Regions from separate parts of the Pseudoxanthomonas suwonensis 11-1 genome, predicted to be linked through region 2. Evidence: predicted binding sites of a transcription regulator. Region 2 holds the regulator's gene; the other holds the start of a gene.
What was found. The regulator HrcA, encoded in region 2, represses chaperone genes, less so after heat shock. The targets are predictions, from matches to a motif close to TTNGCACTCNNNNNNNNNGAGTGCNAA.
Positions count from the first base shown of each region.

Region 1: a site for HrcA is predicted at 3,163-3,189, ahead of groES (co-chaperone GroES). Genes of this name have one in related genera too.

Region 1 covers NC_014924.1:440,638-445,335, forward strand. The annotation lists gene PSESU_RS15605 (TlpA family protein disulfide reductase) at 1-379, opposite strand, end outside; gene PSESU_RS02040 (protein-disulfide reductase DsbD family protein) at 376-2,673, opposite strand; gene cutA (divalent-cation tolerance protein CutA) at 2,693-3,019, opposite strand; gene groES (co-chaperone GroES) at 3,238-3,528, shown strand; gene groL (chaperonin GroEL) at 3,591-4,698, shown strand, end outside.
Region 2 covers NC_014924.1:1,830,095-1,834,792, reverse strand. The annotation lists gene recN (DNA repair protein RecN) at 1-1,575, opposite strand, end outside; gene hrcA (heat-inducible transcriptional repressor HrcA) at 1,696-2,763, shown strand; gene grpE (nucleotide exchange factor GrpE) at 2,834-3,349, shown strand; gene dnaK (molecular chaperone DnaK) at 3,455-4,698, shown strand, end outside.

The DNA.
Region 1 (4,698 bases), 1.4 Mb from region 2:
CCACCTGCACGCCGTCCTCGCCCTGGCTCTGCGCGAAGCGCTGCAGCTCGGGCATCTCCTCGATGCAGGGCTGGCACCAGCTGGCCCAGACGTTCACCAGCAGCGGGCGACCTGGCGCGATCGAGGCCAGTTCGACGATGTTGCCGTCCAGGTCGGGCAGGCGGATCGGTTCCACCTGCTTTTCCAGCAGGGCTCCGAGGGGTTGGGGGCCGGAAGAGGCCGGGGAGGCGGTCGCCGGCAGCCCGTCGACCACTTCGCCGGTTTCGTCCGCGAAACCGGCCGTGGACCCGGCGCGCCCGGCCTCGTACCAGGCACGCGCACCCAGCCCCAGCGCCGCAGCGCAGGCGGCCGCCAGCACCATGCGCAAGGTGGGACTCATCGTGCCGCCGCCCGCAGCAGGGCGTCCTCGACGATGGCCGGGGTCAGTACCGGGGGCAGCACCGCCGGCGGAGCGCCCGGCCCGTAGACCACGTACAGCGGCACGCCCACGGCGTTGTGCTTCTCGAGGAAGGCGCTGATCGCCGGATCGGTATTGGTCCAGTCACCACGCATGTACACCGCGCCGGTGCGGCCCAGCAGTTCGCGGAAGTCGTCGCGGTCGAGCACGTTGCGTTCGTTGGCCTTGCAGGTGACGCACCAGTCGGCGGTCATGTTGACGAACACGACCCGGTCCTCGGCGCGCAACCGGTCAAGCTCGGCCGCTGCGTAGGCCACGGCATCGTTGTGGGCGGCGCGCGCGCTGGCGGCCGGCAGGCGGGTCACGCCCCAGGCGGGGAGCAGGGCGACCACGGCTAGCAGCAGGGCGGCGAGCGCGGCCGGGCGACGGCCGCCCCAACGGGTTCGCTCGAACCACCACAGCGCCAATGCCAGCACCGCGGCACCGGCCAGGACCAGGGCGACCGCATCCACGCCGCGCTGGCGGCCGAGGACCCACAGCAGCCACACCGCGGTCAGGTACATCGGATAGGCCAGCACCTGCTTGACCGTCTCCATCCACGCCCCGGGTTTGGGCAGGCGCCGCGCCAGCCCGGGCACGAAGCCGATCAGCAGGAACGGCAGGGCCAGGCCCAGGCCGAGCACCAGGAACACCAGCATGCCGGCCGCAGCCGGGGCGGCGAAGGCATAGGCCAGCGCCGGGCCCATGAACGGCGCGATGCAGGGGCTGGCGACCACGCAGGCGAGCACGCCGGTGAGGAAGTCGCCGGCCGGGCCGGTTCGGCCGGCGGCGAGGCTGCCGCCGATGCCGGCGCCAAGCGTGTACACGCCCGACAGGCTCAGGCCGACCGCGAACATCAGGTAGGCGAGTGCGGCGACGAACCATGGCTGCTGCAGCTGGAAACCCCAGCCGGCCGCCTGGCCGGCCGCGCGCAGGGCCACCACCAGGGCGCCAACCGCGGCGAAGGCCACCAGCACGCCGGCGGTGTACCAGAGGGCGTGGCCCCGGGCGCGCTCGCGGCTCTCGCCACTCTGGGCCAGGCCCAGGGCCTTGAGCGACAGCACCGGCAGCACGCAGGGCATCAGGTTCAGCACCAGGCCGCCAACCAAGGCCAGCAGCAGGGCGCCGACCAGGGTCTGCCTGGCCTTGCCGGCCGCGGCTGGCGGCGGGGTGCGGTCGGCGTTGCCGGCCGACGCATCCGGGGAAGGTCCGGCCGGCGCCTGGATGTCTTCCTCGGCCGGGTCGGTCGTTCCGGCCACGGTATCGTCCGCCGGCGCGGACGTCGTGGCCGGCGCGTCGGGCGCGGCCGGCAGCGCGGCCACGTCGCCGGCCGGCAGGTCGACCGGGATGCGCCGGGTCATCGGCGGGTAGCAGATGCCGCCGTCCTGGCAGCCCTGGAATGTGACCACCAGGGTCGGGCGAGCCGCCTGCGGGCGGTTGCGCAGCACCGGCACCGGCACCACCGTCGGCTCGAAATAGACCGTGACCTCGCCGAAGTGCTCGTCGCGGTGGGCGGTGCCGGCCGGCCACTGCGGGCGCCCGGTCGACAGGCCGGGTGCGTCCTCCAGCGCGAAGCGGGTCATGTCGCGGTAGATGTAGTAGCCGTCCGCCGGCTGCAGGCGCACCCGCAGGCGGTTGCCGCCGTCGGCCACCGCGTCCACCGCGAAGGCCTGGGCTTCCGGCAGCGCCACGGCATTGCCGAGCGCGGCCGCCAGCCGGTTGCCGCGGCCGCTGCTGCCCTGCAGGCCGGGCAGGCCGCTGGCCGCGCTGGCGCCGCCGGGCAGGCGTACCTGGAGCTTGCGGGTCTGCGGCGGATAGCAGATGCCGATGTCGGCACAGCCCTGGTAGCGCACCTGGAGCTCGGCCACCTGCCCGGCACCGGTGGGCTGGCCGTCGAGGATCGCCAGCAGGGCGCCGCGATAGGTCTCGACCGGGCCGAAGAACTCGTCCACGTGGCGCTCGCCGGCCGGCAGGCGCAGGTTGCCGCCGACGAAGTCGCCGCTGGCGGCGACCGAGGTGCGGTGGCGGTACAGGTAATAGCCGTCGGCGATCTTCCAGTGCACCTCGATCCGCCCCGGCTCGGGGGCGACCGCGGTGAGCGCGAAGGCCTGGTCGACCGGCAACAGGTCCGATTCGTCCACGGCCGCCCGTGCGGCGGCGGCCGGCAGCAGCCACGCCAGCAGCATGAGGAGCAGTCCGGCCACGTGCCGGGCCGGGTTGGGGTGGTGCAGGGCCATGCGTGCGTCTTCCGGGAAGTCAGTCACGGGTGGCTTCGACCACCCATCCGAGGTAGGCGGGCAACCCGCCAGCGGCCTTGACCGCCAGGACCTCGGGGAGTTCATAGGGGTGCAGGGCCTGCAGCCGCTCGACCAGCCGCGGCAGGCGGTCGGCCGGGGCCTTGGCCATCAGCAGGACCTCGTCGGCCTGTTCCACCGCGCCCTGCCAGCGGTACACCGAGCGCATGCCGGGCAGGACGCTGGCGCAGGCCGCCAGCCGCTCCTCCACCACGGCGGTGGCCAGGCGGGAGGCGGTTGCCGGATCCGGGCAGCTGCAGAAGACCAGGTGGATGTCCATGGTCGGCAAGTGTAGCCGGGCCCCCCGCGGCGGGGCCCGGCGCCCGGCCCGGGTCGAAAAAGCCGGCCACCCCCCCTTGAAAGCGTCCCCGGGGTGCCCCATCTGCCGTGCATGCTCCCGGCCTGCCGGGGGTTTTCCTGCCGTCGCGGGCGCTGGCACTCGCCAGGGTCGAGTGCTAGACTCGCCGCCCTTTTTCCAACCCAGTCAATCACTTGTGAGGGATTGAAATGAGCAATATCAAGCCGCTGTACGACCGCGTCGTGATCAAGCGCACCGAAGAGGAGAAGGTTTCCGCCGGTGGCATCGTGATCCCGGATTCGGCTACCGAGAAGCCGATCAAGGGTCAGGTCATCGCCGTGGGCGAGGGCAAGGTGCTCGACAACGGCAGCGTCCGCACCCCGAAGGTGAAGGTCGGCGACCAGGTCCTGTTCGGCAAGTACGCCGGCACCGAGGTCAAGCTCGACGGCACCGAGTACCTGGTGGTGAAGGAAGACGACATCTTCGCGGTCCTGGGCTGAGCCCACCGCGCTTCCCGCGTCCAGATCCACACAACGCATAACGAACCACGGAGTTTTTCAAAATGGCTGCGAAGGAAATCCGTTTCGGTGAAGACGCCCGCTCGCGCATGGTGCGCGGCGTGAACATCCTCGCCAACGCCGTCAAGGCGACCCTGGGCCCGAAGGGCCGCAACGTCGTGCTCGAGAAGAGCTTTGGCGCCCCGACGATCACCAAGGACGGCGTGTCCGTCGCCAAGGAGATCGAGCTGGCCGACAAGTTCGAGAACATGGGCGCGCAGATGGTCAAGGAAGTCGCTTCCAAGACCTCCGACAACGCCGGTGACGGCACCACCACCGCGACCGTGCTGGCCCAGGCCTTCATCCGCGAGGGCTCCAAGGCCGTGGCCGCGGGCATGAACCCGATGGACCTCAAGCGCGGCATCGACCAGGCCGTCAAGGCCGCCGTCGAGGAGCTGAAGAAGCTGTCCAAGCCGACCGCCGACGACAAGGCGATCGCCCAGGTCGGCACCATCTCGGCCAACAGCGACGAGTCCATCGGCAACATCATCGCCGAGGCGATGAAGAAGGTCGGCAAGGAAGGCGTCATCACCGTCGAGGAGGGCTCGGGCCTGGAGAACGAGCTGGACGTGGTCGAGGGCATGCAGTTCGACCGCGGCTACCTGTCGCCGTACTTCATCAACAACCAGCAGTCGCAGACCGCCGACCTGGATGACCCCTTCATCCTGCTGCACGACAAGAAGATCTCCAACGTGCGTGACCTGCTGCCCGTCCTCGAGGGCGTGGCCAAGGCCGGCAAGCCGCTGCTGATCGTCGCCGAGGAAGTCGAGGGCGAGGCCCTGGCGACCCTGGTGGTCAACACCATCCGCGGCATCGTCAAGGTCGTGGCGGTCAAGGCCCCGGGCTTCGGCGACCGTCGCAAGGCGATGCTGGAAGACATGGCCGTCCTGACCGGCGGCACCGTGATCTCCGAGGAAGTGGGCCTGCAGCTGGAGAAGGCCACCATCAAGGACCTGGGCCGCGCCAAGAAGGTGCAGGTCTCCAAGGAGAACACCACCATCATCGACGGCGCCGGCGACACCTCCGCCATCGAGGCCCGCATCAAGCAGATCAAGGCGCAGATCGAGGAGACCTCCTCGGACTACGACCGCGAGAAGCTGCAGGAGCGCGTTG
Region 2 (4,698 bases):
GTCCAGGCGCTCGACCGAACTGCGGGTGATGCCTTCCACTGGCGCCTTGCTGACCCTGTAGTGGGCATGGCCCTGGGCCGCGACCTGCGGCTGGTGGGTCACGCACAGCACCTGGCGCGAACGGCCCAGGGCGCGCAGCTTGCGCCCGACGATCTCGGCCACGGCGCCGCCGATGCCCGAATCGACCTCGTCGAACACCATCGTCGGCACCGCGTCCGAACCCAGCGCGGCGACCTCGATCGCCAGCGAGATGCGCGACAGCTCGCCGCCGGAAGCGACCTTGCGCAGCGGGCGCGGCGGCTGGCCGGCGTTGGCCGCGACCAGAAACTCAACCCGCTCGGCGCCGTTCGGGTCCGGGCGGGTGCCGGCGGCGGGCGCAGGCTCCAGCTCGACCAGGAAGCGTCCGCCGCCCATGCCCAGCTCGTCGATCAGGGCGGTGGTGGCGGTCGCCAGCGCCTCGCCGGCCGCGCCGCGGGTAGCGGTGAGCGCAGCGGCGGCCTCGCTCCAGCGGGCGCTGGCGCGGGCGATCTCGGCATCCAGCTGCAGCAGGCGGTCGCCGGCGCCGCGCAGCAACTCCAGCTCGGCGGCCACGGCGTCGCGGTGGGCGGCCAGTTCGGCCACCGGCAGGCGATGCTTGCGCGACAGGTCGTGGATGCGGGTGAGCCTGCGCTCCAGCTCCTCGAAGCGGTCCGGGTCCAGGTCCAGGTCGTCGCGGACCCGGCCGAGCAGGGCAAGGGCCTCCTGCAGCTGGACCGAGGCGCCTTCCAGCAGGGTGTCGACCTCGCCTAGGCGCGGCTCGTCGCCGGCGAACCGGGACAGGCCGCCGCGGGCCTGCTGCAGCAGGCTGGCCAGCGACGGGCCTTCGTCGCCGTCGATCCGGGCCAGGGCCTCCTCGCAGGCTGCGATCAGCCCGGCGGCATTGGCCTGGCGGCGATGGGCCAGGTCCAGGGCTTCCAGCGCCGCCGGGTCCAGGTCCTCGCGCTCCAGCTCGGCCAGCTGGTGTTCCAGCCAGCCGATGCGATCGCCGACGTCGCCGCGCGACTGCAGGGCCTCGCGCTCGTCCAGCAGGGACTGCCAGTCCGCGGCCGCCTCGCGCACGGCGGCGCGTTCGGCGTCGTTGCGGGCGTGGGCGTCCAGCAGCGCCAGCTGGCTGGCGCGGGCGAGCAGGGACTGGTGCTCGTGCTGGCCGTGGATCTCCACCAGGAGCCCGGCCAGTTCGCCCAGCTGGGCCAGGGTCACCGGGCGGCCGTTGATCCAGGCCCGGGAGCCGCCATCGGCGCGGATCACCCGGCGCAGCTGGCACTGCTCGTCGTCCTCGTCCAGTTCCTGCTCGCGCAGCCACTGGCGCGCGAGGGCGTTGCCGGACAGGTCGAAGCCAGCGGCCAGCTCGGCGCGCTCGCTGCCGTGGCGGACCACGCCGCTGTCGGCGCGCAGTCCGGACAGGAAGCCGAGGGCGTCCACCAGCAGCGACTTGCCGGCGCCGGTTTCGCCGGAGATCACGGTCATGCCGGGTCCGAACTCCAGTTCCGTGGCGCGGACGACGGCGAAATCCTTCAGGGCGAGATGGGTCAGCATGGGCACATTGTAGGGGTGGCCGTTACCGGCGCGATGCTCGCCGGCGCCGGTCGCGCAGGTTGAGACTGCGCCGCCACGTCCTGCTTGCGGCCCTGCCGCGGCAGGCGCTATCTATGGACCATGGCAACCCCGCTCCAGCCCCACCCGGTCCAGCTCGACCCACGCTCGCGCCAGCTGCTGCGTACCCTGATCGGACGCTACATCCGCGACGGCGAGCCGGTCGGCTCGCAGACCCTGGCCCGGCACTCCGGCCTGGACGTCAGCCCGGCCACGATCCGCAACATCCTTTCCGAGCTGGAGGAGATCGGCCTGCTCAGCTCGCCGCATACCTCCGCCGGGCGGATCCCGACCGCGCAGGGCTACCGGGTGTTCGTCGACAGCCTGCTGCAGGTGCGCTCGCTGGGCGACCACGAGCTGGCCCGGCTGCGCGCCGAACTGACCGCCGGGGCAGGGACCCAGGCCCTGCTGGGCAACGCCTCCGAGCTGCTGTCGGCCATGACCCATTTCGTCGGCGTGGTCAGCGCGCCGCGGCGCAGCCAGTTCGCCTTCCGCCAGATCGACTTCGTGCCGCTGGACGGGCGCCGTGTGCTGGCCATCGTCGTGTTCGCCGACGGCGAGGTGCAGAACCGGGTGGTCGAGCCGCAGCGCACCTTCGGCACCGACGAGCTGGAGCGGGTGGCCAACTACCTCAATACCCACTTCGCTGGTCGGCCGCTGGCGCATATCCGCGCCACCCTGGTCCACGAACTGCGCCAGGCCCGGGACGAGATGGAGCACCTGCTGGAGCATTCGGTCGAGCTGGCCGAGCAGGCACTGGAGCCACCGGGCGACGACATGGTGCTGGCCGGCCAGACCCGGCTGATGGGCCTGCAGGACCTGTCGGACCTGGAGCGGCTGCGCGAGCTGTTCGAGGCCTTCGCCCGCAAGCGCGAGATCCTGCAGCTGCTGGAGCGGACCCAGCGTGCCCCCGGGGTGCGCATCTTCATCGGCGAGGAGACCGGCCTGGCCCCGCTGGACGGGGTCTCGCTGGTCACCGCCCCGTACGGCAGCGGCGGCCAGGTGCTGGGCGTGCTGGGCGTGATCGGCCCGACCCGCATGGCCTACGACCGGGTCATCCCGGTGGTCCAGGCGGCCGCCGACGCACTGGGTGCCGCCCTCCAGGGCCCGGGAAGCGCCTCGCAGCCTTGAATCGGTCCCGGGCGGCCCCCATTGGGGCGGGGATGGGCGGCCGGGAGCGCCGCCACGGAGCCGATTTGCAATGACCGAACACGACACCCAGTCCCCCCAGTCGCAGGATGCCGAGGGCCTCGAGGCCCAGCTGCGCGGGGAGATCGAGGCCCTGCGGGGCGAGATCGAGCAGCTGCGCATGGACTCGCTGCGCGAGCGCGCCGACCTCGAGAACCAGCGCAAGCGCGTTGCCCGCGACATCGAGCAGGCCCGCCGTTTCGCCAACGAGAAGCTGCTGGGCGAGCTGCTGCCGGTGCTCGACAGCCTGGACGCCGGCCTGGCCGCCGCCGGGACCGAGGAGGGCAACCCGCTGCGCGAGGGCCTGGAGCTGACCAAGCGCCAGCTGCTGAAGGTCGCCACCGACAACGGCCTGGTCGTGGTCGATCCGGCCGGCCAGGCGTTCAACCCGGAACACCACCAGGCCATCAGCCAGGCCGATCCGGGCGAGGCCGCCCCGGGCACGGTGCTGCAGGTGTTCCAGAAGGGCTACCTGCTCAACGAGCGCCTGCTGCGTCCGGCGCTGGTGGTGGTCGCCCGCCACGACTGAACGATTGGCTGAATGCGCCTACTTGAATGGCGCCGGCCCACCCCTATCTAGCGATCAATGGCCACGGCAGCACCGGCCACCCATATTCGAGGGAGCAACCAAGCAATGAGCAAGATCATCGGCATCGACCTGGGCACGACCAACTCGTGCGTCGCGATCATGGAAGGCGGCAAGGCCCGCGTGATCGAGAACGCCGAGGGTGATCGCACCACCCCGTCGGTCGTGGCCTACACCAAGGACGGCGAGGTCCTGGTCGGTGCGCCGGCCAAGCGCCAGGCCGTCACCAACCCGAAGAACACCTTCTACGCCGTCAAGCGCCTGATCGGCCGCAAGTTCACCGACGCCGAGGTCCAGAAGGACCTGGGCCTGGTGCCGTACGCGATCCGCCAGCACGACAACGGCGACGCCTGGGTCGAGACCAGCGAGGGCCGCAAGATGGCCCCGCAGGAGATCTCGGCGCAGGTGCTGGAGAAGATGAAGAAGACCGCCGAGGCCTTCCTGGGCGAGACGGTCACCGAGGCGGTCATCACCGTCCCGGCGTACTTCAACGACAGCCAGCGCCAGGCGACCAAGGACGCCGGCCGCATCGCCGGCCTGGACGTCAAGCGCATCATCAACGAGCCGACCGCCGCGGCCCTGGCCTATGGCCTAGACAAGGCCGGCGGCGACCGCAAGATCGTGGTCTACGACCTGGGCGGCGGCACCTTCGACGTGTCGATCATCGAGATCGCCGAGATCGACGGCGAGAAGCAGTTCGAGGTGCTGGCCACCAACGGCGACACCTTCCTCGGCGGCGAGGACTTCGACGCGCGCGTCATCGACTACCTGGTCGAGGAGTTCCAGAAGGACCAGGGCATCGACCTGCGCAAGGACCCGTTGGCCCTGCAGCGCCTGAAGGACGCGGCCGAGCGCGCCAAGATCGAGCTGTCCAGCGCGCAGCAGACCGAGGTCAACCTGCCGTACATCACCGCCGACGCCACCGGTCCGAAGCACCTGGCCATCAAGCTGACCCGGGCCAAGCTCGAGGCGCTGGTGGACGACCTGGTCAAGCGCTCGATCGAGCCGTGCCGCACCGCGCTGAAGGACGCCGGCCTGCGCGCCAGCGACATCGGCGAGGTGATCCTGGTCGGCGGCCAGACCCGCATGCCCAAGGTGCAGCAGGCCGTGGCCGAGTTCTTCGGCAAGGAGCCGCGCAAGGACGTCAACCCGGACGAGGCCGTGGCGCTGGGCGCCGCGATCCAGGGCGGCGTGCTGGCCGGCGACGTCAAGGACGTGCTGCTGCTGGACGTGACCCCGCTGTCGCTGGGCATCGAGACCCTGGGCGGCGTGATGACCAAGATCATCGAGAA